Regions from separate parts of the Roseateles sp. PN1 genome, predicted to be linked through region 2. Evidence: riboswitches for the same ligand, from Rfam matches in the RefSeq annotation. Region 2 holds a riboswitch; the other holds the start of a gene.
What was found. Region 2 has a riboswitch for thiamine pyrophosphate ahead of thiC (phosphomethylpyrimidine synthase ThiC). Riboswitches for the same ligand answer to the same signal wherever they lie in the genome.

Region 1 (14,432 bases), on a different contig from region 2:
GAAGTGGATGGCGCAGGGGCTGCGGCTCTGACGGCGGCGCCTGCCTCGGCAGCTGCTTCGCCCGCCTTGGATGCGTCGATTGCTGCGACTCCGGATGCGGCCGTTCCGGCGAAGCCGGTGCGTGGCTTGCGCCTGGCGCCTAATCCGGTTGCTACGGAAGTCGACGCTGAATCGACGGCTTCCGAGGCTTCATCATCGGGCTCGCCCGATGATGAGCCCGAGGGCCCAGGCCCAGGGGCCGGTCGACCAGCCCTGAAGCGCGTGAAATAGATTTAAATTGAAGTCAAAGCGCCAATATTGATTTAGGGCCAAATTTTTGCCCTATAATCATGGGCTTGTGCCGGCTTAGCTCAGTTGGTAGAGCAACCGCCTTGTAAGCGGTAGGTCGTCAGTTCGAATCCGACAGTCGGCACCACACGCACAACACAAGCTGCCCTCGGGCAACTTTAAAACCCGCCCTCCGCAAGGAGCGCGGGTTTTTTCATGGCCGCGCGCGGAAGCCTCAAGGGGTGCTGGTCTAACTCGGCGTGAGGCGGGCAACGCTCGCCAAACTCACCCGCCCTGACTTTGAACCTTGACTCGCACCTTGCTCGGCACCAGTCCGGCCTCCATCAGCATGTCTTCCAGCCGTGGCTGAAGATGCCGCAACTTGGCCGCGACAGCCGCATTTGCCGCCAGCAGGGTCCAGCCCTCTTCATCGACGGGGCCGGGCTTGACGAAGCGCACGAGCGCGCCGGGCAGTGCGGGCTCCACCACCGCCATGCGGCGGTTCGATGCTTGCAGCAGGGCGCCTAGCCGGGCCAGACCTTCGTGCTGGGCCAGAGCCTTGGCGATGGGCAGCGGATCGGGCACTTGGCCGCCTTGGGCTGACTGGCGAAAGTTTGGGCCTAGGTAGCGGGGGCGACTGGGCGGGAGCATGGGCTCAGTGTAGTCCTGCCCCGGGCTTGTACGGGCCCGCCTGCGCATTGGCCAAGCCTGCTGAGTGCGGATGCTAAACTGCCAAGGTTTTGCGCCAGGCCTATTTGGCGGGAGCTTTCGGCGTTGGGCTATTGCAGAGCGCGGGGAGTGACCCCATATGTGCCCGACGTCTGATTGCAAGAATATTCACTAGCCATTGCAGGTCTCGACCACGGCGACGCGTTCGCAGTGACGAGATCTTCATCGAGGGGCGTTGCCATACCCTTGGCATCTACCGTCACCCGAGTCATCGATACAACCATCACGCTGCATGTTGCCCAAGCTTCTCACCCAGATTTTCGGTAGCCGTAACGAGCGACTGCTAAAAGGCTATCGCCGCACCGTTGCGCAGATCAATGCGATGGAGCCTCAGTTCGAGCAGCTCGATGATGCTGCGCTGAAGGCCAAGACGGACGAGTTCAAGGCGCGCGTCGCCAAGGGCGAGTCGCTGGATGCTTTGCTGCCCGAGGCTTTTGCCGTCGTTCGCGAAGCCGGCAAGCGCGTCTTCAAGATGCGCCATTTCGACGTGCAGCTGATCGGCGGCATGGCCTTGCATGACGGCAAGATCCCTGAGATGGGTACAGGCGAGGGCAAGACCCTCACGGCAACTCTGCCGGTCTACCTGAATGCCTTGACGGGCAAGGGCGTGCATCTGGTGACGGTCAATGACTACTTGGTGCAGCGCGACGCCGAGTGGATGGCCAAGCTCTACAACTTCCTCGGCCTGACGGTGGGTGTGAACCTGCCGCAAATGCCGCGTGAGCAGAAGCAGGCGGCCTACGCCGCTGACGTGACCTACGGCACCAATAACGAATACGGCTTCGACTACCTGCGCGACAACATGGTCCACGAGGTGCGCGATCGCGTGCAGCGTCCGCTGGCCTATGCCATCGTCGACGAGGTGGACTCGATTCTGATTGACGAGGCGCGCACGCCGCTGATCATCTCCGGCCAGGCTGATGACCAGACCGATGTCTATCTCGCCATCAACCAGGTCGCGCCGAAGCTGAAGAAGCAGATTGGTGAGCTGGATATTCGCACCGGCGAAGGCGTGATCGAGCCCGGTGATTTCACCGTCGACGAGAAGTCGCACCAGATCTATCTGACCGAAGACGGTCATGACAATGCCGAGAAGTACCTTGCCGCAGCCGGCCTGTTGGCCGAAGGCGCCAGCCTTTACGACGCTGCGAACATCTCCCTGATGCACCATCTGTACGCCGCTCTGCGCGCGCACCATGTGTATCACCGTGATCAGCATTACGTAGTGCAAAACGGCGAAGTCACAATCGTTGATGAGTTCACCGGCCGCCTGATGACCGGCCGCCGCTGGAGCGATGGCCTGCACCAAGCCGTGGAAGCCAAGGAAGGCGTGCAGGTGCAAAGCGAGAACCAGACCCTGGCCTCGATCACCTTCCAGAACTATTTCCGCATGTACGGCAAGCTCGCCGGCATGACCGGCACGGCCGACACCGAAGCCTACGAGTTCCAGGAAATTTATGGCCTGGAAACCATCGTCATTCCGCCTAATCGCCAGCGCCAACGCAAGGACGAGCAGGACTTGGTCTACAAGACCAATAAGGAAAAGTTCGACGCCGTTACCGCCGACATCCGCAGCTGCCACGAGCGTGGCCAGCCGGTGCTGGTGGGTACGACCTCGATCGAGAACTCCGAGCTGATCTCGGCCATGCTCAATAAGGCCAAGTTGCCGCACGCTGTGCTCAACGCCAAGCAGCATGCCAAGGAAGCCGAGATCGTGGCCCAGGCCGGCCGCCCCGGCGTGATCACCATCGCCACTAATATGGCTGGCCGCGGCACCGACATCGTGCTGGGCGGCAATGTCGAGAACCAGATCAAGCTGCTGGAAGCTGACGCGTCGATTGGCGAGGCCGATCGCGCCGCGCGCATTCAAAAGCTGAAGGATGAGTGGCAAGGTCTGCACGAGGCCGTCAAGGCTGCCGGTGGCCTGCGCATCATCGCTACCGAGCGGCATGAAAGCCGCCGCATCGATAACCAGTTACGTGGCCGTGCCGGCCGTCAGGGTGATCCGGGCGCGTCGCGCTTCTATCTGTCCTTGGATGACCAGCTGATGCGCATCTTCGCGGGTGACCGTGTGCGCGCCATCATGGATCGCCTGAAGATGCCCGAGGGCGAGGCGATTGAAGCAGGCATCGTGACCCGCTCGATTGAAAGTGCCCAGCGCAAGGTCGAAGCCCGTAACTTCGATATCCGCAAGCAGTTGCTGGAGTACGACGACGTCTCCAATGACCAGCGCAAGGTCATTTACGAGCAGCGCAACGACATCCTCGAAGCTGAGAGCCTGAACGCTCAAATCAACAATCTGCGCGCCAGCACCATGAGCGATGTGGTGCGCACCTTTGTGCCGGTGGAAAGCGTTGAAGAGCAGTGGGACCTGACGGGCCTGGAGCGGGTGCTGCGTGATGAATGGCAGCTCGACGTGGCCTTGAAGGCCATGGTCGAGAAGAGCAACTCCATCACCGACGAAGAGTTGGTGGAGGAAGTGGTCAAGGCGGCGGATGCGGCCTTCGCGGAAAAGCTGGAGCGCGTTGGCGTCGAGCAGTTCACGCCCTTCATGCGCATGGTGCTGCTGCAAAGCATCGACCAACACTGGCGCGAGCACCTGGCCTCGCTGGACTACCTGCGCCAGGGCATCCATCTGCGCGGTTACGCGCAGAAGAATCCCAAGCAAGAGTACAAGCGCGAAGCCTTCGAGCTGTTCTCGCAGATGCTCGATGTGGTGAAGATGGAAGTCACTCGCACCTTGATGAATGTGCGCATCCAGTCGCAGGAAGAGGCGAGCCGTGCTGCCGAGGCCATTGAGCAACGCGCCGAAGCGGTCAGCAATGTGACCTACACCCATCCCAACGAGGATGGCTCGGTGTCACGAGAAGCCGCCCCGGATGTTGCCGCAACTCAGGCGCAGTATGGTCATGTCGGTCGCAACGATCCTTGCCCCTGCGGGAGTGGCAAGAAGTTCAAGGCTTGCCACGGCAAGCTGGCATGAGTTGATTGCCTTGGCGGGGCGGCGTTTTGTGCGCCCCCCAACAAAAGGCCGCCGGCGCGACGTTGGCGGCCTTTTGCATTTCAGCTCCCCCGCAAATAGAGGGTGGAACGCGCAGGAGCTGAAATCGTTGTGCGAATAGTCACGCTTTATGTGATCGCTCCCCCGGTACGCGGGGAGACGCTGTCCAGAGCTTCACCTAGCATGTGAAACATCAGGGAAGCGATAGCCATAGCCCTTTGCCTAGCCTTGCCAGGCGGCCCTGGCTTCGAAGAGGATTGATATGAAAAAAATGAAGTTGGTCTTGAGTTTCGGTTTGGGTCTGTTGATGCTGGCGCCTGTGGCGCAAGCGGGTCCGGTGACGCTGCAGGCGAGTGCGCCAACCACATTCGCCAAAGAACCGATCAAGGCGACCGCCCTGACGACAGACAGCTACACCTTCCATTTGGATGCCGGCGCGAAGGTATGGGGTGATTTGCAGACGTTGGCCGTCAAATCTGGACTGCCATCCATCAATATCTTCGATGCCTATCTGCAGAGCGCTGATGGCAGCCAAAGCTTTAAGTTCATCGAAACCATGGCTGGCGACTGGGATAACGGTCTCAACTGGCAAGAGCAGTGGCGTATGGCGCCCGCCGATTTGGGGGCAGGTGATTGGACGCTGACGGTGATTCAGAAGGGTTTCGGCAGCAAGCAGTACAGCTCATACCAGGCCAAGTTTGGCATCGTTCCAAATGCCAACAATGTGCCCGAGCCGCAACTCGCTTTGTTGAGCCTGACGGCGCTCGCTGCCATGGGCTTGGTGATGCGCAAGCGTCGTTCGATCTGACCGCCTCGATCTGCTCCGCGCAAAAAATCGCCGAAGGAAAAGTATGAAGATCTCTACCGCGTCACGCCTTGCTCTGCTGCTGCCTCTGCTGGCGTCGGCCTCGCTGGCCCAGGCTGCATCCACCCTGAACATCCAGTTCGTGGGCGAGGATCCGAATGCCCCCTTGCTCAGCACCAGCTTCAGTGACGACTACGCCACCGGCCGCCTGAGCTATGTGGACGCCGGTGGCCGTAGCTTCTACGCCTACTGCGTGGAATTGCAGCAAGACTTTGCACCCGCCGACCTCGGCATGAAGACCTACACAGTAGGCAGCTTCAGCGCGCCTCAGGCAGCCGCTCTTCAGGGCTTGTTCTCGACCAGCTACGCGGGCCTGAGCAGTGCTTACCAGCAGGCAGCCTTCCAGGTGGCGGTGTGGGAGATCACGCATGAAAATGAGAGTGCCACTTTCAGCGTATCTCCGAACAATGGCAGCTTCTTTTTCACTGGCCTGAGCAATATCGCCGCAACCGGCGCGGCTGATCTGAACGCCGATTTCACCAATCAGGTCAACGGCTACCTCAGCGCGGCGAACGCCTATACGGGCCCTGCACGCTATCAACTGACGCGCCTTGATCACAAGGGATTCCAGGACTTGGTGGTCGCTACGGCGGTGCCTGAGCCGAGTCGCTACGCGCTACTCCTGGCGGGCTTGTTTGGTATGGGCTTGATCGTGCGCCGTCGTTCGGTGCCCTGAATTGGTTTCCAAGGGCAGCCAGGCTGGCCAGTAAAAAGAGGACCTGTAGGTCCTCTTTTTTTTGCCTGTTCCATGGCGTGGTGCACCGTGCGCCTATTTGGTCAAGATCAACTTGCCGAGTGAAGTTAGGCGCAGGCGATAGAGGCTGCCGGCATGCTCGATTTCCAGTTCGCGCATATTGCCCATCAACTCGTTGCTGCTGATGCGCCGCGTAGGCGGGGGGGTGTGCGGTGCTAGCTGCGCGTGGGAGGGGAGGGGGGTGCTCGACGCGTTGGTCTGGCAGTTCGCGACTTGGGGTGGTGATGCTTGCATACCAGCATATTAAATGCGAATGATTGCTAATTGCATAACTCTGTGCAAATTTTTCCTCATTTGACTTGCCGAGCTTCGCCGAGCGCCCCGCATTCCCAACAGTTTTTTCTGGCATTGGCACACCAGCTTCAGTCCCTGCCAAGCACAATGGGTCTCTCCAATGTTGACCTCATAAGGAGCTGACGATGAAGGGTGACGCCAAGGTTCTTGAGTTTCTCAATGCTCAGTTGAAGAACGAGCTGACTGCCATCAACCAATATTTCCTGCACTGCCGCATGCTGAAGAACTGGGGCTACGAGCGCCTGGCCAAGCATGAGTATGAGGAGTCCATCGAAGAGATGAAGCACGCGGACAAGCTCATCGAGCGGATCCTGATGCTGGAGGGCCTGCCCAATTTGCAAGATCTGGGCAAGCTCTACATCGGTGAGTCAGCCGTCGAGGTACTGCACTGCGACCTGAAGATCGAAGTCGGCTCGCATCCCCTGCTCAAAGATGCCATCGCGCATTGCGAGAGCGTGCGTGACTATGTCTCGCGTGAAGTGCTGGAAGACATTCTGGCGGACACCGAAGAGCATATCGATCACCTGGAAACCCAGATCGAACTGGTGGCCCAGCTGGGTGAGCAGAATTGGTTGCAGTCTCAGCTAGGCAACTCAGGCTCCTGAGCTTGACCATCGCGAGCGCGTGGCCATAGATAAACATTATTGAGATGGATTCGCATTTGCGTTAAAGTTCGACTCGGGCCGCTTGGCTCCTTGTCCAACTTCCTCGCTCGGCGTTTCCATGATTGTTTGCCTGTGTCACCGCGTCTCTGATCGCGACATTCGCCGCGGTGTCGAGTCAGGCATCCAGAACTTCGACTTGCTGCAAGACGAAACCGGCGTGGCCTCGGCCTGCGGCTGTTGCCTGGACTGCGCGCGCGAGGTCTTTGATGAGGCTTTGGCCAAGGGTGTGTGCCCCGGCAAGCAGCCGGTCGAAGCCAGTCTGCTTGGCATTCGGATTTTGAGCGTCAGCTCAAATTGAGCCGCTCAGCGCGACTTCGCTGCTCAGCTAAGTCGCGTCTCGTTCGGTTGTTTCCTGCTGAGTGCGCCCGCTAGGCTAGGGACACGCCTTGGCCTAGCGCTAGAGTCAACTCAGGCGGCGAAGCGGCCGCGCAGGTAGGTGATGATCGCGCCAGATTCAGTCAGCCATTTCACCTGGCCGTTGGCCTCGGTGATCTTTAGGCACGGCACCTTGTGGCTGCCCGAGCCTTGCAGTAGCTCGCTGCGATTCGGTCCTTCATGCTGCGCATCGCGGCGCTCGATATTGAGTGACAGGCGGCGCATTTCCTGGCGAACCTTGATGCAAAAAGGGCAGGTCTTGAACTGATAGAGGGTCAGGTCTTGACACTGGCGATCAACGGCGGCTTGCTGCTCGTTGTTGCGTTGCAAACCTGCGGGTCGGGTCAGGCGCTCTTTCAGCAACAAGATGGGGCCGAGCACAAGACGCAGGGTGCGGAAAAAGAGTCGGATCAATGGCTTCATGTGCGCGTGCTGGTTGGTTTGCTTTTTGTGTGAATGCTGTGGAGCACCCAAGAAAAAAGCCCCGCAACGTTTGACGTTGCAGGGCTTCTTCGTTTGGCTCCTCGACCTGGGCTCGAACCAGGGACCTACGGATTAACAGTCCGGCGCTCTACCGACTGAGCTATCGAGGAATTGATCGGTACAAATTTTGTGATGCGGGCCGAACAAAAAATTGGGCCTTCATCTTCAGCTAAAAGCCGCTGAGACTTGCGCGTCAGCGGCTTTGCGCCTTAATTTTTTGGCTCCTCGACCTGGGCTCGAACCAGGGACCTACGGATTAACAGTCCGGCGCTCTACCAACTGAGCTATCGAGGAACTAAGCCTTGCATTATAGACCGGATTTTTAGAGCTTTACAAGCTCATTTCAAAACTTGTTCGCCAAGTGCGTGGAGCCAGTGGATACAGATAGACATGATCGAACTGGAAGGGTGACTCTTTCCACGCGCGCCGGTCGGCGAGATTGTCCACGCCCACGCGCCAGGTCAGCAGCGTTTTGCCCACCAGTTGTTCGTAACGCGCACCAGCGTCGAGGCGCGTCCAGCCTGGAATCGCGACGCTATTGTCCGGCAGCACGGCGCGCGGCCCTTCGTAGACCAAGCCCAGCTGCAATTGCATGCCAGGCAGGCCGACGAAGCTTTGGCGCGCTTGCAGACGCAGATTGTTCTCGGGCACGTTGGTGGGCTTGCGGCCATTGAGCGCGGCCTCGGCACTGCCTTCGCGCCGGGCCTTGAGCTTCATGGCGCTGGCCAGCAAGCCGCCGCCGCCCCATTTCAAATCGGCTTGGGCTTCGAGGCCCTGGTGATGGGCCGTGCCGTCGGCTTGGCGGCTCAGGCAGGCGTCGGCCTGGGCGCAGATGCTGACATCGCGCCAAGCCGGGCGCTGCACATCAAACCAGTTGACCGACCAGTCCACCGTATTGCTGCCGGACTTCAGGCCGACTTCCACTTGCTTGCTCTTGAGCGCAGGCAGTGCCTGACCTGGCGTGCTGTACTTCTTGCGATTGGGCGTCACTTCGCTCTCCACGCCTTCGCCCCAGCTGGCATAGGCGAGCAGTTGTGCATTGAGGTGGTAGCCCAGGCCCAACCAGGGCGTGGTGAAGGCTTGCGAGTAGCTGATGGCGCGTGAACCGTCGGTGCGCACGCTGTCGCGCTGCAGACGAGTGTGGCGCAGGCCGGCCCAGACTTGCCAGTCGGCGCCGATCTGCACGCTGTCACGCAGATAGAACTCGGTGTTGCGCTCGTCGCGGTTGGTGTTTTCGTCGGTCAAGCTCGGGTCGGCAGGCAATTGGGCGCTGCCTTGAATATTGCCCACGCCGACGAGGTTGTAGGCCTGGCGATCGAAGCGGCTGTTGAAGCGACTCGTGAGCAGGCCTGTGCTCACCGAATGGCGCAGACCGGCAGTTTCAAACTTGCCGTTCAGATTCAAATCTAGGGCGTCGCTGTCGCGGTGTTCGTTTTCGCTACGGAAGTCCCAGACCGAGAAAGTGCCTGCGGCGCTGTAGCGGTCACAGGGCGCGCATTCGTAGGTATTGGGGTCATATAAACCGTTGGCATAGGCCAGGCGATCATCCGTCTTCAAGCGCTGCAGGCCCAGATGGGCCTTGGCCGTCCAGTCCGCATTCAACTTTTGCGTCAGGCGCAACGAGGCGTGCTGATTGTTGAACACCACGGGCTGGCTCCAGCTCTGGTTGTTCAAATTGATGCGTGGGTCGATTTGCTCGGCATCGGGCAACTTGTCGCCCAACAGGCTGAAGCCCGGCAGGCTGGGCTGGCTTTGGCGATTCCACTCGACTTCGGCTTCCAGCAAGGTGCTGGGCGACACGCGCCAATCGCCGCCCAAGGCGAAGAGCTGGCGATTGCCTTCGGCGGCGTAGAACTGAGGCTTGAGCTGTGCGGCGCTAGCGTTGACGCGCAGGCCAAAAGCTCGGGCTTCACCGAAGCGGCGGCTCAGGTCGACCGAGGCTTCCGCCGTGCCACGCTCACTGACGCTCAAGCCGACGACCGTGAGGTCTTTGGCCGTAGGACGCTTGACCAGCAGATTCACCAGGCCGCCGGGCGAGCTGGTGCCGGCCTGGATGCCGCTGCTGCCCTTGAGCACTTCCAGGCTGCTCTTGTTGCCCAGGTTCAGCGCCGTCTCTGCATTGATGGGCAGGCCGTCGCGTCGGTAGTTGAAGCGGTTGTCCAGGTCATAGCCACGAATCTTCAGATAGGACACATAGCCGGTGGAGTTGTAGGCGTCGCTCAGCGAGGCGTCCAAGGCGGTGATGCCGGCCAGTGAGCTCAGCCCTGACTCCTGCAGACGTTCGGCGCTCAAGACATTGGCCTGCATGGGCAGCTTGGCGATGGGCGTCTCGCCAAAGCCGCCAACGCTGACGGGCGCATCGGCGCCGCGGCCCGTCACGGTGACGGCGGGCAGGGTGGATTGAGCCAGGCTCGCCGAGCAGGCGAGCAGGGCGGCAGTTGCGATCAAGGAATGGGAGATTTGTGGGTATGCCATCGGGACTTCAAGCGATGGCAGGGGGCAAGCGAGATGCTGAACGGCGCCCAAGGCTCGTGCTTGACGAGGCTTGGACGATGGCAGCATGCGAGCTGGCTTCCCTGCGCGAGGATTAACTCAATCAGGTTCAAAGGGTTTTATCTCAGCCGGCTCATCTGATGAGCCAGCACCCCTAGCGAAGTGCGCCGCCAGCTGTTTGCATGCATGCACAACTGGCGGCGACCGGGTGGATTCTAGCGGTAAGTGCCGACTGCTCGTTCATTGAGCAGGCTGTCAAACCTGCGATGGATAGGGGCTTGCGCGCGATGTCCCACCGGGCGTCCCCATAGTTGTCCACAGATTCTGTGGATGCTTGATGGCGGTTGGCCATAAAAAAAGCCCGCGGTGAGCGGGCTTCTTGCTGTGCAGCCGAGGCTGCGGAGTGATCAGCGCTGCCGCCGATCAATCTTTTACTCAATCAATTAATCAAACACTGGCGATTCCACGCCCAGCACCTTGTGCAGCTTGGGGCTGGTGGTGGTGTACTGCAGGTGGATGCGCTTTTCCGGGAAGATGTAGGGCGCGGCAGCAAAAGCGGCCAGGGCGCACTCGTGGAAGCCCGACAGAATCAGCTTCTTCTTGCCCGGATAGGTGTTCACATCGCCCACGGCGAAGATGCCGGGAACGCTCGTTTCGAACTTCTCGGTGTCGACAACGATTTGCTTGCGTTCCAGGGCCAGACCCCATTCGGCGATGGGGCCGAGCTTGGGCGACAGGCCGAAGAAGACCAGCAACTGATCGCAAGGCACCACGCGGGTGACGCCGTCGCCGCCGGTGACCTTGATGGCGTTCAGCGCGCCATCGGCCTCGACGATGTCGGTGACCTGGCCGACCACGAATTGCATCTCGTAGGCCTCGCACAGCTCGCGCATCTTGGCCACACTGGCCGGGGCCGCGCGGAAGCCATCGCGGCGGTGCAGCAAGATCACGCTTTCGGCCTTGTTGGCGCCGCCGTCTTCATTGCCGGCGCAGAAGTTCAGGGCCCAATCCAGAGCCGAGTCACCGCCGCCCACCACCACGAGGTTCTTGCCAGCGAACTGCTCGGGATTGCGCACGCGGTAGTGCAGCTGCGTGCCTTCGTACTTCTCAATGCCATCCACCTTCAGCGTGCGCGGCTGGAATGAGCCCACGCCGCCGGCGATGAAGATGGTCTTGGTCAGAAACTCCGTGCCCTTGGAGGTGGCGACGAAGAAGCGGCCATCGGCTTGCTTCAAGACAGTCGTCACTTCCTGACCCAGGTGGAAGGTCGCGCCAAAGGGCTCGATCTGCTTGAGCAGGTTGTCCGTCAGTTCCTTGCCGGTGCAGATGGGCACGGCCGGGATGTCGTAGATCGGCTTATCGGGATAGAGCTCGATGCACTGACCACCGGGGTAAGCCAGCGAGTCGATGATGTGCGCTTTGATCTCGAGCAGGCCGAGTTCAAACACCTGGAACAGGCCCACCGGGCCGGCGCCGACGATCACGGCATCGGTTTCAATCACATTGGGCCCGGGCTTGGGGAGCTCGGCGGCCGTCACGGCAGTCTCTGCGTTCAATTGAGTATCCATTTGGTTGGGCTCGGCGCTGTGGCACCGAGCGGCGTACGAACGAGCTGGTTCAGCGGATCAGCTCGGACAATTTGTCCGTGCGGTCTTTCCACGCGTCAGCGTCGGGCAGGGCGCCCTTACGCTTGGTGATGCTGGGCCACTTCTGGGCCAGTTCAGCGTTGAGCTTGATCATGTGCTGCATATTGCCGGGCACATCTTCCTCGGGAACGATGGCATTGACGGGGCATTCGGGGATGCAAACGGCGCAGTCGATGCACTCGTCCGGATCGATGGTGAGGAAGTTCTGGCCTTCGCGGAAGCAATCGACCGGGCAGACATCGACGCAGTCGGTGTACTTGCAGCGGATGCAGGATTCGAGGACGACGTGGGTCATAGATCAGCTCGTTTTGAATTGGTTCGGGGCGTTGCCGTGGTCAGCAACGTCAACCGGATATTTTAATCGGTCAGGCTCTTGTTCTTGGCTTGATGCCGCGCAAGTCCTGGGGTGATATGGGAATTTGAGGCCTTGGTGGCCTTCATGGCGTCGGATTTTGGCTGCACTGGGCGGGCGCCTGCACCCACGATGACCACGGTGGGCCGGCCTTTGTGCAGCAGCGAGGCCTCGGCCAGCTCGGCCACGCTGTGCTCGCTGGCCAGGGCGTCGACGCAGCCGGCGCGTGAGACCACGCTGACTGGCGTGTCCGCGTCCCAGCCCGCCGCCAGCAACTTGCGGCCCAGGGCGGGCAGTTGCCGGCCGGCCATGTAGAAGACCTCGGTGTCCGCGCAGGCCTGCCGGGCTTGCAACTCGGCGTCTTGCGTCATCGCGGTGCTGAGGCTGACGCTGCGGCCCACGCCGCGCCGAGTCAGCGGGCGTTGCGTGTGGGCGGCGGCGGCAATGGCCGCGGTCACACCGGGCACCACTTCGCAGGCGATGCCGGCTTCGCGCAGGGCCAGCAGCTCTTCCTCCAGCCGGCCGAAGATGCTGGCGTCGCCGCCCTTCAGGCGCACCACCAAGTCATGCGTTTGCGCCTGCTTCACCAGCGCGGCGTTGATGGCGCACTGCTTGGTGGAGTCGCAAAAGCCTCGCTTGCCCACATCGATCCAGACCGCATTCGGCGCCAGCTCGCGCAGGGCCGGGTCGGTGAGGGCGTCGAACAGCACCACCTCAGCGGCGGCCAAGGCCCGCGCGCCGCGCAGCGTGATGAGGTCGGCGGCCCCAGGGCCGGCACTGACGAAAATGACTTGTCCCATGACGATCAAGGCTCGCGTTAGCGCACCAGCAGGGCGCCGCTGGTGCGGTTGCTGGTCGGGTCGACCACGATCAGGCTGCCGCCTAGGCGGTTGGCGGTGTAGGGCTCCACCGGCAGGGGCGACTGCGTTTCGATGCGCACATGGCCGATCTCATTGACCTTGAGTTCCTGTGCGTCTTGCTCGGCCAAGCTGTGGATGTCCAGGCGGTGCTCAATCGCGCTGATGCGCGCTTGCACCCAGCGGTTGCCATGGCGCAGCCAGTATTTGCGGCCGGGCACGGCGGGTTCGGTGTCCAGCCAAGCCAGGGTGGCTTCGAAGGACTGGGTCGGGGTGGCCGAGCCGGGGGTGACGATCCAGTCGCCGCGCGAGACGTCGAGCTGGCGGTCCAGCACCACACCGGCCGATTCGCCGGCCACGCAATGCGCAACGGTCTCGCCGGCGTGGCGCACTTCCGCCACGATGGCGGTCTGGCCGCTGGGCAGAATCTGCACTTCGTCGCCGGCCTTCACCTGACCGTGGGCAATGCGGCCCCACAGGGCGCGTGGCTGGTAGCCCGTTCCGGCCATTCGGCCATCACCTTCGCCTTGTTCGCCTGAATCACGGGCCACGTATTGCACCGGAATCGAGAGTTGGCCTTCAACTTTTTCCTGCACGCCCGGCAGGCTTTCCAGCACCTGCAGCAGTGAAGGGCCCTGATACCAAGTCGCCCATTCGCCGTCCAGCGGCTGGGTGACGTTGTCACCGCGCAGCGCCGACACCGGCACGATGGCGGTCACCGCAATGCCGGCCTGTTCGGCAAAGGCGCGCAGCGCCTTGCTCACCGCGGCAAATGCCGGGCCGGGCTGGGCCAGCGCGTCCAGCTTGTTGACGGCAAAGACGATGCTGGGCACGCGCAGCAAGTGCGCCAACAAGCTGTGGCGGCGGGTCTGCGGCAGCAGCACCACTTCATCCACGGCAGTGTCCAGCTTGGTGATGTCCACCAGCACCACGGCAGCATCGCTGCCGGCGGCGGCGGTGACCATGTTCCGCGTGTACTGCTCATGGCCTGGCGCGTCGGCAATGATGAATTTGCGCGTCTTGGTGGCGAAGTAGCGGTAGGCCACATCGATGGTGATGCCTTGCTCGCGCTCGGCCTCCAGACCGTCGGTCAGCAGACTCAGGTCGATGGGCTGGCCGGCGGCACGCTTTTCCAAGGTGTCGAGCTGGTCGGCCAGGATGGCGCGGCTGTCGAACAGCAAGCGGCCGATCAGGGTGCTCTTGCCATCGTCCACGCTGCCGGCGGTCAAAAAGCGCAGGGCGCGGTGATGGGTGTCCACTTCAATGTCGTGGATCAGATGGGTGTCGGTCACGGCGTTCATCAGAAATACCCTTCCTTCTTGCGGCGCTCCATCGAGGCCTCTGAAGTTCTATCGTCCATGCGGGTGGCGCCACGTTCGCTCACGGTCACGGTCAGCGTCTCGGCCACGATGTCGGCGGCGTTGGCGGCCGTGCTTTCCACTGGGCAGGTGCAAGTCATATCGCCGACGGTGCGGAAGCGCACGGTGGCGGTTTCTACCGTCTCACCGGCCTCGGGTGGGGTCACCTCGGTCAGCGGCACCAGCAAGCCCTTGCGGCGAATCACCTGGCGCTCATGTTGGTAGTACAGGCTGGGCAGGGGGATGTTTTCGCGGGCGATGTAGAGCCAGACATCCAGCTCGGTCCAGTTGCT
Region 2 (14,432 bases):
GCCTGCGGGCGCCAAGGCATGTCCTTGGTTGTGGTCGCAAAGACCGGGCCGCAGGCGATGTAAGTCGGGTTCAGACCGCGAGCGCGGGCCAATTCCCACAGGCTATGGCTGGAAATGCCTAACTTCACCTTGCCGCTGACAATCGGTTCACGCTGCGCGGCGCTCAAGCCGGCCCAGTCTTCCTGACCCAGGTGCAGGGCTTGGGCCCCAGCGGCCAGGGCCAGCTGCCAGTGGTCGTTGACCCAGAGCTGCCCTTGGCTGGCGTCGGCCGCAGCCTGCGTGGCGACCGCAATGTCGGCCTGCAGATGCGCCCTAGCGGCGCCGGCCTTGATGCGCAGTTGCACCTGAGGCAGGCCCAGGGCGAGCAGGGCGGCCGCCTTGTCAGGACCGTCGGTGATGGCATAGAGCCCCAGTTCGGCCGCAGGCTCGTTGTGAGCTTCTGCCAACACGCGGCGCCAGCGTGCCAGCGTGGCGGCGTCCAGTTCCCGCTCATCCGCAAAACCCATCACCGGCATGCAGCTCGGGTCTTCGATGAAGCTGGCGCTGGCGCGCACCGGCCCGGCGCCCTGGCCGGCGGCATGGCCGTCGCGTACGGCGGTCCAAGTGAGCATCTTGGCCAGCAACGCGGCGTCGGGCAGCGGGAAGCCGTGCGCCAAAGCGGCGGCGGCAGCGGTGGCGAAGGTGCAGCCACTGCCATGGTGATGTGTGGACGGCAGGCGCGGCAGCGCCAACCAGCCGTTGACCGGGGTGCTGCCCAGGCTGGCATCTAGCCAGTCCAATGCCAGACCGTTGATGGAGCCAGCTGAGCTGGCGGGATCAGCTGGCTCGGCAGCGCCCAGTGCGAGATCGTCGCCGCCGGTGATGCAAACCGCCTCTGCACCCAGCGCTCGCAAGGCCTCGGCCAGCTCCGGTGCCGATGCTTGATCGCTGCCAGCCGCCAGCCTTTGTGCCTCGCGGCGGTTCGGCGTGATCAGGGTGGCGCGGGGCAGCAGCAGCTGGCGATAGGCTTCGATCAGTGCCGCATCGGCAAAGGCCACGCCGCCGGCCGTGGCGCCAAGCACCGGGTCCACCACCAGGGCGACCGGGCCCCGGCTGACATCGCTGCGCAAAGCGTCGACGCAGCGCGCGACTGCCGCTACCGCTGCCACGCTGGCCAGCAGCCCGCACTTGATGACGCGGGGCCGCATGTCCTGGGACAGGGCTGCCAGCTGGGTGTCGATGTGCTCGGCTGGCAGGGCATGAACGGCTTGCACGCCCAGCGAGTTCTGCGCCGTCACCGCCGCCACCACCGGGCAGAGGTGCACGCCCATGGCCGCTGCGGCGCGCAGATCGGCGGCCAGGCCGGCGCCGCCACCACTGTCGGTGCCGGCGATGCTCCAGACGATGGGCGGGGCCGAGTGTGATGGGGTCAGGTCTTGCTGATCCGGCGCATAAGCGGACGGCAAGCAGGGTTGAGGCCAGGCGCTGCTCATGGCTGCCCCAATAAAAATGCGTGGCCGCTGACCGGGGTGGATGGCGTGGCGAAGTTTTGCGGCGCCATCAGTCCGGCCAGATAGGCTTGGCGCCCGGCCCGCACGGCGTCGCGAAAAGCAACGGCCATGGCCACCGGCGCGCGCGCCTGTGCCACGGCGGAATTCAGCAGCACGGCGTCAAAGCCCAGCTCCAGCGCCTGCGCAGCTTGCGAGGGCGCACCGAGCCCCGCGTCGATGATCAGCGTGGCCTGCGGCAGGCGCTCGCGCAGGGTCTTGAGGGCTTGCAGATGCAGCAGCCCCTGGCCCGATCCAATTGGCGCGCCCCAGGGCATCAGCACGGCGCAGCCGGCGTCTTCCAGCAGGCGCCGGCACAGGATCAAGTCTTCCGTGCAGTAGGGGAAGACGGTGAAGCCGTCTTTGACCAAGTCGGTGGCGGCGCTGAGCAGCTCGAAAGGGTCGGGCTGCAAGGTGTGCTCGTCACCCACCACTTCCAGCTTGATCCAGTGGGTGCCGTAGAGCTCGCGCGCCATCTGCGCCAGTTGCACCGCTTCGCGTGCCGTGCGGCAGCCGGCGGTATTGGGCAGCAGGTGCGCGCCCTGGGCCTGGGCGGCTTGCATGGCCATGGCGACAAAGCCGTTGTCACCCGCTTGCAAGGTGCGCTTGAGGCCCAGGGTCAAGACCTGACACTCGGCGGCCTGAATGGCTTCCACCAGCGTCTGTGGGCTGGGGTAGCCGGCGCTGCCGAGGAAGAGGCGGCTATGGAGGGTTTTGCCGTCGATGCAGAGGGCGTCGGGGGTGGACATCATCATGGCCTTCAACCGCCCACAATGGCTTTGAACAGCAGCACGGCATCGCCATGGGCCAGCTGCGTCTGTGCGCGGGCTTCGCGGGCCACAAACATGCCGTTCAGGGCCGTGGCCACGCTTTCCGGCGCGCGCTGCTGTGCCTGCAGCAAATCGGCCAGGCTCAGCGGCGCGGGCAGGGACAGGGCTTGGTCGTCAAGAAAAATCTGGATGTGGGTGCTCATGGGTGAGGCTCGTGTTCAAGTGTGGCCAGGCCGGCTTGGTTCAGCAATTGCTGCGCCAGGGCCGGTGCGAGCAGCCAGCCGTGACGGTAGAGGCCGTTCAGGCGGATCAGGCCGGGCGCGCAGTGGGCCAGGGCTTTGTTGTCGGGCAGGGCGGGGCGCAGATTGCGGTCCAGCCGGGTGATGCGGGCCTCGCTCAAAGCTGGCATCACGCTGTGGGCGGCGGCCATCAGCTCCACCGCGCTTTGCAAGCTGACCTCGCTGCGGTCTTCGCTTTCAATCTCGCTGGCGCCCAGCATCAGCTCGCTCTCGCTGCGCGGCACCAGGTAGACCCGGTGGCGCGGGTGCAGCAGGCGCACCGGGCGGCGCAAGCCGTGGCTGGTCAAGCGCAGCTGCAGCACCTCGCCTCGCACGCCGCGCAGGGGCAGCTCGGCGGAGCGCGCGCCCAGGCCGCGTGTGTCAATGGCCCAGTCCGCCGCCACCCGCTTGCCGTCCGCCAGCAGCAAGCCGCCGGCTTCCACGCTGGCGACGGGCTGCTGCCAATGCCATTGCGCGCCTTCTGCGCCTGCGTGCAGCGCTGCCATGGCCTGCACAGGATTGATCAGGCCTTCGCCCGGCAGCAGCCAGGCCAGCAAGCCGCTGGGCAGCAAGGCCGGTTCCAGCTCACGCAGCGCGCCGGCCGACAAGGGCGCTGGCGCGTCAGGCAAGCGGGCCAAGATGCGCTGGGCGCTGCCCAGGTCTTGCCGGTGCGCCAGCAGCAGGCTGCCCTGGCAATGCAGCTGCACCGGCAGGCGGAGGCTGGCGACGATTTGCGGCCATAGCCGCAGCGAGGCAAATCCCAGTTCGGCCACCTCGGGCTCGGCCTTCTCCATCTCGGCCAACGGGCTCAGCATGCCGGCTGCGGTGAAGGCGGCTGCACCCTGGCCGTCGAAGCTGGGCGCGGGGCCGGGGCCGGCTTCGAACACTTGCACCGCGTGGCCGGCGCGGCTCAGCGCGAAAGCGAAGAGCCGCCCGGCCAGGCCCGCGCCGGCAATGGCAATGCGTGCCATCGGTCTCAAGCCTTCTGGATCGGGATGTAGATCTCGCTGCCCTGCGCCTTGAACTCGGCGCTCTTGGCTTGCATGCCCTGCTCGGCCAGTTGCTGGTCCGCCTGCAACTGCGCCGAGTAGTCGCGCACGTCTTGCGTGATCTTCATCGAGCAAAACTTCGGGCCGCACATGGAGCAGAAATGCGCCACTTTCGAGCTGTCCTTGGGCAAGGTTTCGTCGTGAAAGGCGCGCGCGGTGTCCGGGTCCAGGCCGAGGTTGAATTGGTCTTCCCAGCGGAACTCGAAACGCGCCTTGGACAAGGCATCGTCACGCGCCCTTGCGCCGGGGTGGCCCTTGGCGATGTCGGCGGCATGGGCGGCAATTTTGTAGGCCATCAAGCCTTGCTTGACGTCATCGCGGTCCGGCAGGCCCAGGTGTTCCTTGGGCGTGACGTAGCAGAGCATGGCGCAGCCGAACCAGCCGATCATGGCGGCACCAATGCCGCTGGTGATGTGGTCGTAGCCAGGGGCGATGTCGGTCGTCAGCGGGCCCAGGGTGTAGAAGGGCGCTTCGTCGCAGTGCTTGAGCTGCTCGGTCATATTGACCTGCACCATGTGCATGGGCACATGGCCGGGGCCTTCGATCATGGTTTGCACATCGTGCTTCCAGGCCAGCTTGGTCAGCTCACCCAGGGTGCGCAGTTCGGCGAACTGGGCTTCGTCATTGGCGTCCGACAGGCTGCCGGGCCGCAGGCCGTCGCCCAGCGAGAAGCTGACGTCGTAGGCCTTCATGATCTCGCAGATGTCTTCGAAGTGGGTGTAGAGGAAGTTCTCCTGGTGATGCGCGATGCACCACTTGGCCAGGATGGAGCCGCCGCGCGAGACGATGCCGGTGCGGCGCTTCACCGTCATCGGTACATAACGCAGCAAAACGCCGGCATGGATGGTGAAGTAGTCCACGCCTTGTTCGGCCTGCTCGATCAAGGTGTCGCGGAAGATGGCCCAGGTGAGGTCTTCGGCCACGCCGCCGACCTTCTCCAGCGCCTGATAAATCGGCACCGTGCCGATGGGCACCGGGCTGTTGCGCACGATCCAGTCGCGGGTGGTGTGGATATTGCGGCCGGTGCTCAGGTCCATCACCGTGTCCGCGCCCCAGCGGGTGCTCCACACCAGCTTTTCGACCTCTTCTTCGATGCTGGAGGTGACGGCTGAGTTGCCGATATTGGCGTTCACCTTGACCAGGAAGTTGCGACCGATCGCCATCGGCTCCAGCTCGGTGTGATTGATATTGGCGGGGATGATGGCGCGGCCGCGCGCCACCTCATCACGCACAAACTCGGGCGTGATGATCTTGGGAATGCTGGCGCCGAAGGGGTTGCCGGCCAGGCGCGCTTCGCGTTCGGCATCTTGCTCGTATTCGCGCATCCACTCGTGGCGTTGGTTCTCGCGGATGGCCACAAACTCCATCTCGGGCGTGATGATGCCGCGGCGGGCGTAATGCATCTGCGTCACATTGGCTCCCGCCTTGGCGCGGCGCGGCTGGCGGCGCAGGCCGGCGCTGAGCTCGTGCAGACGCTGTTGCTGGGCTTGGTCGCGCAGGCCGTCGTCAATCAGCTTGATCTCACGGCCCGGGTAGACCTCGCTGTCGCCGCGCGCTGCCAACCAGGCGGCGCGCGGGGTGGGCAGGCCGTGGTGCACATCAATCGCAGCGGCCGGGTCGGTGTAGGGGCCGGAGGCGTCGTACACGCTCACCACTTCGCCGTTTGTCAGGCTGATGGCGCGCTGCGGCACGCGCAGTTCCGGGTGGATCTGGCCGCTCAAATACTGTTTGCTGGAGGCCGGCAGAGGGCTGCGGCTTTGCAGCAGCCGGGCTTCGAAATCGATGGCGCTTGTAGCGGCTTCGCTGAGCTTAGGGGTGGTGACGGTGTTCATGCGCTGGCGGGCTCCGGTTGAGAGAAATCTCCGGAGTGCCAAACCCTGGGCCGGTGGAATACGGGCGTAGGGTCAGGTCTTGCTCAAAGCCGGCGCGCTGGCGCAATACCAGGTGGGCGAGTGGGGACATGAGCAGGCTCTTCTTACGCCGGTATTAACCGGATCAAGTTCAGCGGGTCCATGGCTTCCACCATGTCTCAGCCCGGCGCAAGAACAAGTCTGGCGCAGCAGGGCTCCCCGGAGCGAAGCGCGAGTATAGGGCCCAAGGCGCAAATCCTTGAACCATGAGCGCCGGGGCGAAAGCTGCTAAGGTCGCCGACAAGTTCAAACCATTGCCCGCGATTCCATGTCACAGCCTGTATCAAGCCCCGCCCGCCGCGTCGAGCGCATCATCACCGGCCAAGCCACCAGCGATGGCGCGGGCGTCAAGCTCACCCGTGTCCTGACCCAGGATTTGCAGCGCCGGCTCGATCCTTTTTTGATGCTGGATGCCTTCGGCTCCGATCAGCCGGGTGACTACATCGCCGGCTTTCCCAGCCACCCGCATCGCGGCTTTGAGACCATCACCTATATGTTGCAGGGCCGCATGCGGCATCGCGATTCGGCAGGGAATGAGGGCTTGCTGGGCGACGGCGGCGTGCAGTGGATGACGGCCGGGCGCGGCGTGATCCATTCCGAAATGCCGGAGCAGACGGCCGGGCGCATGGCGGGCTTTCAGCTCTGGCTCAACCTCGCCGGCAAAGACAAGATGTGCCCGCCTTGGTACCGGGACATTCCGTCGGCGGAGATTCCCGAAGTGACCATCCCCGGTGGCCTGCTGCGTGTGATCGCTGGGACCAGCCATGGCCAGGCCGGCGCCATGCAGCGCGACACGACCGAGCCGCTGTATCTGGACCTGCATCTGCAAGCCGGCGCCAGCTTCGAGCAAAGCCTGCCCGAGGCCTTCAACGCCTTTGTCTACGTCTACGAAGGCGAGCTGAGTTTTGATGCCGACAGCGCGCCGGTGCCGGCCGAGCGCATGGCTTTGTTGGCCAATACGCCGGGGGCAGAGCGCGTTGCCTTCAGCGCCGGCCCCGCCGGCGCCCGGGCCTTGCTGATCGCGGGCCGCCCACTGGGCGAGGCGATCGCGCAGTACGGCCCCTTTGTGATGAATACGCAGACGGAACTCAAGCAGGCCGTGCGTGACTTTCAGGAAGGCCGCCTGGCCTGAGTCTCGTTGGCTGCGGCCCTGAGTCCGGCAAACAAAGCCCAGCGAAGCGGTTCTGGCTAGGCGCCCTGGCGTAGACAGTACCTTGCTGGTACGGCAAGCCAGGGCAACGACGCCAGAAGGGTTTTGTTTGCTGGACTCAGTTGCCGCGCCGCAGGCCCAGCTTGGCCAGGATGGACTCCATCAAGCACCATTTCGTCAAACCGCTCTGCAGCAAGTTGATGCCCACAAAGGCGGTGAAGCCCAGCCAGTATTGGGAGTGAAAGACGGGGCTGCCGGGCAGGCCCAAGGCCAGCGAAGCCAGGATGAATGTGCCGGCGATGACGCGCACAAGTTGCCAGGTGGTCATGATTGAATTTCCTTTGGATGGGCGTGGCGGTAGGCCACAAAGTAGAGCAGGGGAATAACGACCAAAGTCAGCAGCGTCGAGATGGCGATGCCGAAGATCAGCGAGATCGCCAGGCCGTTGAAGATCGGGTCGTCGAGGATGAAGAAGGCGCCCATCATGGCCGCCAGGCCGGTCAGGATGATGGGCTGGGCGCGCGCGGTGGCGGCGCTGATGATGGCGCGCTCCAGCGCCATGCCTTCGCGCAATTGCAGCTGGATGAAGTCCACCAGCAGAATCGAGTTGCGCACGATGATGCCGGCCAGCGCGATCATGCCGATCATGCTGGTGGCCGTGTACTGCGCGTGCAGCAGGGCGTGGCCGGGCATCACGCCGATGATGGTCAGCGGAATCGGCGCCATGATGATCAGCGGCGTCAGATAGGAGCCGAACTGGGCCACCACCAGCAGATAGATCAGGATCAGCCCAACGCCATAGGCCAGGCCCATATCGCGGAAGGTCTCATAGGTGATCTGCCATTCGCCGTCCCATTTGAGGCTGTAGTCGCGCAGGGCGTCGGTGGGCTGCTTGATGAAGAACTCTTGCAAAGTGCCACCACCCGGCGTGCTGATTTTTTGGATCTCGCCGCGCATTTTGAACAGGCCGTAGAGGGGGCTGTCCAGCCCGGTCTTGGCGTCAGCCATATCGGCCATCACATAGTTCACCGGCAGGCCATCCTTGTGGAAAAGCGGCTGCTCGCGCACCGTGTCCGACAGCGTCACCAGCTCGCGGATCGCCACGCTGGCGCCGCTTTGGCTGCGCACCGTCAAGGCCAGCAAGCTGTTGATATCGCCTTGTGTAGAGGGCGGCAGTTGCAGCACCGCGGGCACCGGGCTGCGGCTTTGGTCGTGCAGATAGGTGACGGGCTCACCGGCAAAGCCTGCGCGCAAGGTGCTAACGATCAAGCTTTGCGGCACACCGAGCAGGGCGGCCTTGCTGCGGTCGATCAGCAGCAGCTGGCGCGGGGCGCTGGCGATGCGGCTGTCGTCCACATCCACCAGGCCGGCGCTGGCCTCGAAGACGGCGCGCACCTGGGCGGCCACGGCGTTGCGGCCGGCGGCCTCGGGACCGTAAATCTCCGCCACGATGGGCGACATCACCGGCGGGCCCGGCGGCACTTCCACCAACTTCACGTTGGCGGCAAAGCGCTGGCCGATTTTTTGCAGCTCCGGCCGCAGGCGCAGGGCGATGGCGTGGCTTTGCTCCTTGCGGTGTTTCTGATCCACCAGATTGACCTGGATATCGCCTTGTTGGGGCTCGCTGCGCAGGTCGTACTGGCGCACCAGGCCGTTGAAGTTGATCGGCGAAGCGCTGCCGGCATAGGCTTGGTAGTGGCGTACTTCGGGCACACCGTCGAGGTAAGCGCCCAACTCGCGCAGCACGGCGGCGGTTTGTTCCAGCGGCGTGCCGACGGGCAGGTCCACCACCACTTGCAGCTCCGACTTGTTGTCAAAGGGCAGCATCTTCAGCACCACCCAGCCCGCTGCGGGCAAGGCCAGCGAAAGGGCAATCAGTGCCGCAATGCCCAGGCCCAGCAGGCCACGGTTGCGCCCGCCGCGCTTGGCGTCCAGCAGCGGGGTGAAGATGCGCTCGAACAGGGGCGCCAGCTTGGCGGCCAGGCCATGTGCTTGAGGGGCATGTGGCGCTTCGCCAGCAGAACTGGCACCTGTGTCGTGGCTGGCATCGGTGGCAGGAGAGGCCTTCATCCAGATTCGCGCCAGCCAGGGCGTGACGGTGAAAGCAATCGCCAGCGACAACAGCATGCCCATGCTCGCGTTGATGGGGATGGGGCTCATATACGGCCCCATCAAGCCCGACACAAAAGCCATGGGCAGGAGTGCGGCGATGACGGTGAGCGTGGCCAAGATGGTGGGGCCGCCCACTTCGTCAACCGCGCCGGGGATGATGTCCTTCAGGCTGCGGCCGGGGAAGAGTTGCTGGTGGCGGTGAATGTTCTCCACCACCACGATGGCGTCATCCACCAAGATGCCGATCGAGAAGATCAGCGCAAACAGCGACACCCGGTTGAGCGTGAAGCCCCAGGCCCAGCTGGCGAACAAGGTCACGGTCAGCGTCAGCATCACGGCGGTGCCGACGATGGCGGCCTCGCGCCGGCCCAGGGCGATGAAGACCAGGGCCACCACCGAGGCGGTGGCGAAGAGCAGCTTCTGGATCAGCTTCTTGGCCTTGTCATCGGCGCTGGCGCCGTAGTTGCGCGTCTCGGCCACTTGCACATCGGCGGGGATCAAGGTGTTGCGCAGATCGGCCACGCGGGCCGTCAGGGCGCGGGTCACGTCGATGGCGTTTTCGCCCGCCTTCTTGGTGATGGCCAGGGTGACGGCCGGGTAGCTCTGGCCGCCCTCGGCATGCCAGACATAGCGCGTCGCGGGCAGGGCGCCATCGCGCAGCTCGGCCACATCGCGCAGATAAACCGGCTTGCCGGCGCGCACGCCGACCACCAGCTCTTCCAAATCAGCCGCATTGGCGATGAAGGCGCCGGCCTCCAGCGCGATGCTTTTGTTGCCGCGCAAGACCTCGCCCAGGGGCGCGCCGGCGTTCGCGGATTGCAAAGCCTGGCGCAGATCGGCCACCGTCAGGCCGGCGCTGGCCAGCCGTGCGGCGTCAAGCTCGATGTTTACGCCGCGCCCTGGGCCGCCGATGGTTTTGACCTCGCGGGTGCCGGGCACGCGCTTGAGTTCGGCTTCCAGGCCGCGCGCGACGCGCTCAAGCTCGAAGGCGCCGGTTTCGTTGTTGGCGTCGGCTGTGCCGGTCTTCTCTGAGTTGCCTTTGCTGAACAGCGTGAGGCTAAGGATAGGCACATCATCAATGCCCTTGGGCTTGATGATGGGTGGCAGAGCGCCCAGGCCGCTGGGCAGCCAGTCGGCATTCGAGTTGACCGTGTCGTAGAGGCGCACCAGGGCCTCGGTGCGCGGCACGCCGACCTTGAACTGCACCGTCAGCAGGGCCAGGCCGGGCTTGGATACCGACATCACATGTTCGACCCCGGCCATCTGTGACAGCACTTGCTCGGCGGGCGTGGCGATCATCTGCTCCACATCGCCCACGCTGGCGCCAGGGAAGGGCACCAGCACATTGGCCATGGTGACGTTGATTTGCGGCTCTTCTTCGCGTGGCGTTACCAGCACCGCAAAGATGCCCAGCAGCAAGGCCACCAAGGCCAGCAGCGGGGTGATCTGGGCGGACTGGAAAAAGTCCGCAATGCGTCCGCTGGCACCCAATCGATTTGGCGCGCTCATGGTTGTGCCTTCCAGCGGGCGGCGGCTGCCGGGTCGGTGGCGACGCGCTCACCGAGGTTCAGGCCGCTCAGGACCTCCACCATCTCGCCCTGCACGCGGCCTAGCCGCAACTGGCGCAGCAAGGGCCGGCCTTGCGCGTCCAAGACATAGGCGGCGTTCAACTCGGCCCGGCGCACCACGGCCGAGCGCGGCAACATGATGGGTGTGGGCGCGGCGCCCGTCGCCTTGCCTGTGTTGTCTGTAGCAGGTGCTCCACCGGCGGCCTCGCTCAACCACAGGCGGGCGAACATGCCCGGCGTCGCCGCGGCCAGATTGGCATCGGCCAAGTCCAGGCGCAGCTGCACCGAGTGGGTGGCGGCGTCCACCACCGGCAAGACCTGAATCCGCGCCGGTGTGATGCCTTGTTGGCCGGCCAGCTCCAGGCTCAGCTGCGGCTTGGGGCCCCAGCTGCTCACCACGCTTTGCGGCACATTGGCCGTCACGCGCAAGGCCTTGGGGTCATAGACGGTCAGCAGCGCGCGGCCGGGCATGGCCATATCGCCCAAGGCCACTGGCACCTCGGACACCACGCCCGCATAGGGGCTGCGCACCACATGCAAGCTGCTTTGCGTGCGCGCGCCGCTGGCTTGCGCCAGTTGCGCGTTCACCTGGGCCTGGGTGGCTTTGAACTGGCTCTCGGCTTGGTCCAGGGCGGCTTGGCTGATGTAGCGTTGTTTGAAGAGCTGCTGCTGGCGTTCGAAATCACGCGTGGCCAGCTGCAAGGTGGCGTGCGCGGCTTGCGCCTGGGCCTCGCTGGCCAAGGCCGCCTCATTGGCAGCACGGGCGTCGATGCGCAGCAGGATCTGACCCTGGCTGACCCGGTCGCCGGGTTTGACCTCGATCTGCACGATGGCGCCGGCGACTTGCGAGGCAATCACCGTTTGCCGCTGCGCTTCCACCACACCATCAAAGCTGCGGCCGAAACGCACATCGCCATTGCCACCGGCCCGCAGCAGCAGGCTGCTCAGCGGGGCGGGGCTGGCCGTGGATCCGGCCTTTGCAGGGGCTTGCTGAGCCCACGAGGGGGCGGCAAACCCAATCCCGGCAATAGCGACCATGGCGGCAATGGCTACCTTGGTCGCCGAAGCGGCCGACCTTGGCAAGTGCGCCAACAGTTCCGGCAAGTGGGGTGAAGTCTTGGTCATGGGGTGGGAGTCCTCGGTGCATGGGCTGCTTCAGTTAAATTCTATGCGTATTTGCGTAATCATGCAAATAAACAATAAAGCAACTAGGCAAGTGCGCAAGCATTCAACTAAACTGGGGAACGCCCCGACTCTATGCCTCCCGCTCCCATCCGTCATGCAAGATCTTCCCCCCGCCGCCCTGGAGCAGATCGCTGGCTACTTTCAAGCCTTGGCAGAGCCGACGCGCTTGCAAATTCTCAATTTGTTGCGCCAGGAAGAGCGCCGGGTCGGTGACTTGGCCACGCTGTGCGGGTTCAGTGCCGCCAATGTCTCGCGCCATCTGGCGGTCTTGCAGCAGCACGGCTTGGTGATGCGCGAAAGCCGCGGCACCAGTGCCTTCTTCCGAATTGCCGATCCTGCGGTCTACGAACTCTGCGACCTGGTGTGTGGGAATATTGCCCGCCGTTCGGATCAGGTGGCGCAGGAGCGTGCGGCATTCTTCCCGCCGGTGCCCAGGCCAGAGGGTAAAACCGGGCGCTAACGCGAATTTCGCGCGTGCTGTCGCGCGCGCCATACCCCCAGAAGGCGTGGCCGAATCACATTGACACTCGCGCGCCTCGTCGGCGATGCTGCACCCGGCTTTCAAAAAGCGCGACAAGTGCAGCAAACGCCGCCAAGCGGACATTTGCTTCCCTCCGTCCTTTCAACAGACACAGCAAGTGGAGCGAGGAACCCGCAATGACACCGTATTCCCCGATCAAATTCGCCCTCGGTGGCGCGATGCTGGCCGTGGCCGCCTTGGCCCAGGCGGGCAGCTATTCCGGCCTGGTGGTCTTCGGCGACAGCCTGTCCGATTCCGGCAATAACGCAGCACTCTTGGGCGGCTTCGGCCCCGGTGCTGCGCCGCTGAGCAATACCGACTTCTCCAAGCTGCCCTACGCCTCGGGCCGCTACAGCAATGGCCCCGTGTGGACGGAGTACTTCGCGGCCAAGATGGGCTTGCCACTCACGCCTTCCGGTGTTTTCGGCGCCCCCGGCTACCCCAGCTTTGGCGGCAATAACTACGCTTTCGGCGGCGCCGAGACCAGTGCCGATGGCGTTGATGGCCCCGGCGGCTTCCCCTTCAGCATGACGAAGCAGCTCGGCATGTTCCTGGGCGACCCGAGCAAGACGGTGTCGGGCAATGAGCTCTTCATCATCTCGGGCGGCGGCAACAATGTGCGTGTGGCCTTGGATCAGTTGGCTGGCGCCCAGTCGCAAGCTGAGGCATTTGCCATCGTTGGCAAGACGGCGGCCGACTACGCGCTGGACATCGGCAATATGGTTGATGCCTTGCAGGAGCGTGGCGCCAAACACATCTTGGTCGTGAATACCCCCAACTTTGGCCTGACGCCGATGGCGCTGAGCCTGGGCTTCAGTGGGCAGTTCTGGGGTTCTAAGACCGCCGAGGAGATGGACGCCAAGCTGCATGCGCGCCTGGCTGGCGAAGCCGGTGTGCAAGCTTTCGATATGTACGCGTTCATGACTCAGACGGTGATGAATGGCGCCGCATTGGGTTTGAGCAATGTCACCGATGCCTGCGGTCAGGTGGCATTGAACTGTGACCTGTCGACCAGCTTGTTCTACGACGCCATCCACCCCACCACCAAGGGTCATCAATTGATGGCTGACGCCATTTACGCTGTGGCCGCTGTGCCCGAGCCCGCCACTTATGCCATGTTCGGCCTGGGTGTGGCGGTGCTGGCCTGGGCGCGCCGCCGCCAAGTGGGCAGCAAGGCCTGAGGGGGGCTTTCTCCACTCAGCCGCAAGGGCCGCCGCGAGCGGCCCTTTTTTCTTGAGGCCTTACGCCGCGCTCAGCTCGCCAGCCCGTCCAGAATGGGGCAGTCCGGTCGCTCGTCGCCTTGGCAGCAATGCACCAATTGCTCCAGCGCTTGCTTCATCGCGCTCATTTCTTGCAGCCGCCGATTCAGGTCATCGATATGCACTTGGGCGATGCGTTTCACATCGCTGCTGGCGCGCCGCCGGTTCTGCCAGAGCTTGAGCAGCTCGCTGATCTCGGCCATGGCAAAGCCCAGGTCGCGGGCGCGGCGGATGAAGCGCAGGGTGTGCACTTCGCGCTCGGAGTAAAGCCGGTAGCCCGCCTCGGTGCGCGCCACCTTGGGCAAAAGCCCCAAGGACTCGTAGTGCCTCAGCATCTTGGCGGACACGCCTGAGCGCGCCGCCGCCTCGCCGATATTGAAGAGTTCTTCTTGCTTCATCATGCTCATCCTCATGGCTTCCAGCGCTTGAGCAACAGGGCATTGCTGACCACCGACACGCTGGACAGCGCCATCGCCGCGCCCGCCAGCATGGGGTTCAAGTAGCCCAGTGCCGCCAGCGGAATGCCCACCACGTTGTAGGCAAAGGCCCAGAACAGGTTCTGGCGGATCTTGGCCACGGTGCGGCGCGACAAGGCAATCGCCTCCGCCACCAGGCCCACATCCCCGCGCATCAGGGTGATGCCGGCCGCGGCCATGGCCACATCGGTGCCGGTGGCCATGGCGAATCCCACATCGGCTGCGGCCAGGGCCGGGGCGTCGTTGATGCCGTCGCCCACCATGGCCACACGCTGCTGGCCGGCACTGCTGGCGAGCTTGAGCTCCGCCACGATGCGGGCCTTGTCCTCGGGCAGGATCTCGGCGCGCACCTCGTCCAAGCCCAGCTGCGTGCCCACCGCCTGTGCCGCGGCGCGGTTATCGCCGCTGAGCATCAAGGCGCGCACGCCCATGGCGTGCAGGGCGGCAATGGCCGGAGCGGCGCTGGCTTTGACTTGGTCACCGAAGGCCAAGGCCGCCAGCAGGCGCGGCGCGCTGCCAGCCTCGGCACTGCCCTGGGCCAGCCATGACATGCTGTGGCCCGCGGCCTGCGCTTTCTCCGCGGCCGCTTGCATGGGCGCCAAGTCCACGCCTAACTCTTGCATATAGCG

Region 1: linked by a shared signal. The riboswitch ahead of AABB87_RS17455 (TonB-dependent siderophore receptor) and the one ahead of thiC (phosphomethylpyrimidine synthase ThiC) in region 2 are both predicted to bind thiamine pyrophosphate.

The regions. Positions count from the first base shown of each region.
Region 1 is NZ_JBCARA010000011.1:175,104-189,535, forward strand. Features, by position in the region: gene AABB87_RS17395 (ClpXP protease specificity-enhancing factor) at 1-270, shown strand, start outside; tRNA gene AABB87_RS17400 (tRNA-Thr) at 340-415, shown strand; gene AABB87_RS17405 (hypothetical protein) at 553-918, opposite strand; gene secA (preprotein translocase subunit SecA) at 1,229-3,979, shown strand; gene AABB87_RS17415 (hypothetical protein) at 4,305-4,805, shown strand; gene AABB87_RS17420 (PEP-CTERM sorting domain-containing protein) at 4,849-5,538, shown strand; gene hemP (hemin uptake protein HemP) at 5,632-5,850, opposite strand; gene bfr (bacterioferritin) at 6,036-6,515, shown strand; gene AABB87_RS17435 ((2Fe-2S)-binding protein) at 6,634-6,873, shown strand; gene AABB87_RS17440 (glutathione S-transferase N-terminal domain-containing protein) at 6,984-7,373, opposite strand; tRNA gene AABB87_RS17445 (tRNA-Asn) at 7,468-7,543, opposite strand; tRNA gene AABB87_RS17450 (tRNA-Asn) at 7,652-7,727, opposite strand; gene AABB87_RS17455 (TonB-dependent siderophore receptor) at 7,764-9,908, opposite strand; TPP riboswitch at 9,990-10,092, opposite strand; gene AABB87_RS17460 (NAD(P)/FAD-dependent oxidoreductase) at 10,370-11,494, opposite strand; gene fdxA (ferredoxin FdxA) at 11,544-11,867, opposite strand; gene cobA (uroporphyrinogen-III C-methyltransferase) at 11,930-12,724, opposite strand; gene AABB87_RS17475 (sulfate adenylyltransferase subunit 1) at 12,742-14,082, opposite strand; gene cysD (sulfate adenylyltransferase subunit CysD) at 14,082-14,432, opposite strand, start outside.
Region 2 is NZ_JBCARA010000006.1:2,545-16,976, forward strand. Features, by position in the region: gene AABB87_RS10940 (bifunctional hydroxymethylpyrimidine kinase/phosphomethylpyrimidine kinase) at 1-1,472, opposite strand, end outside; gene AABB87_RS10945 (thiazole synthase) at 1,469-2,275, opposite strand; gene thiS (sulfur carrier protein ThiS) at 2,287-2,499, opposite strand; gene AABB87_RS10955 (FAD-dependent oxidoreductase) at 2,496-3,545, opposite strand; gene thiC (phosphomethylpyrimidine synthase ThiC) at 3,551-5,455, opposite strand; TPP riboswitch at 5,579-5,705, opposite strand; gene AABB87_RS10965 (pirin family protein) at 5,802-6,665, shown strand; gene AABB87_RS10970 (YgaP family membrane protein) at 6,802-7,011, opposite strand; gene AABB87_RS10975 (efflux RND transporter permease subunit) at 7,008-10,304, opposite strand; gene AABB87_RS10980 (efflux RND transporter periplasmic adaptor subunit) at 10,301-11,488, opposite strand; gene AABB87_RS10985 (ArsR/SmtB family transcription factor) at 11,643-12,008, shown strand; gene AABB87_RS10990 (SGNH/GDSL hydrolase family protein) at 12,206-13,249, shown strand; gene cueR (Cu(I)-responsive transcriptional regulator) at 13,321-13,728, opposite strand; gene AABB87_RS11000 (heavy metal translocating P-type ATPase) at 13,737-14,432, opposite strand, start outside.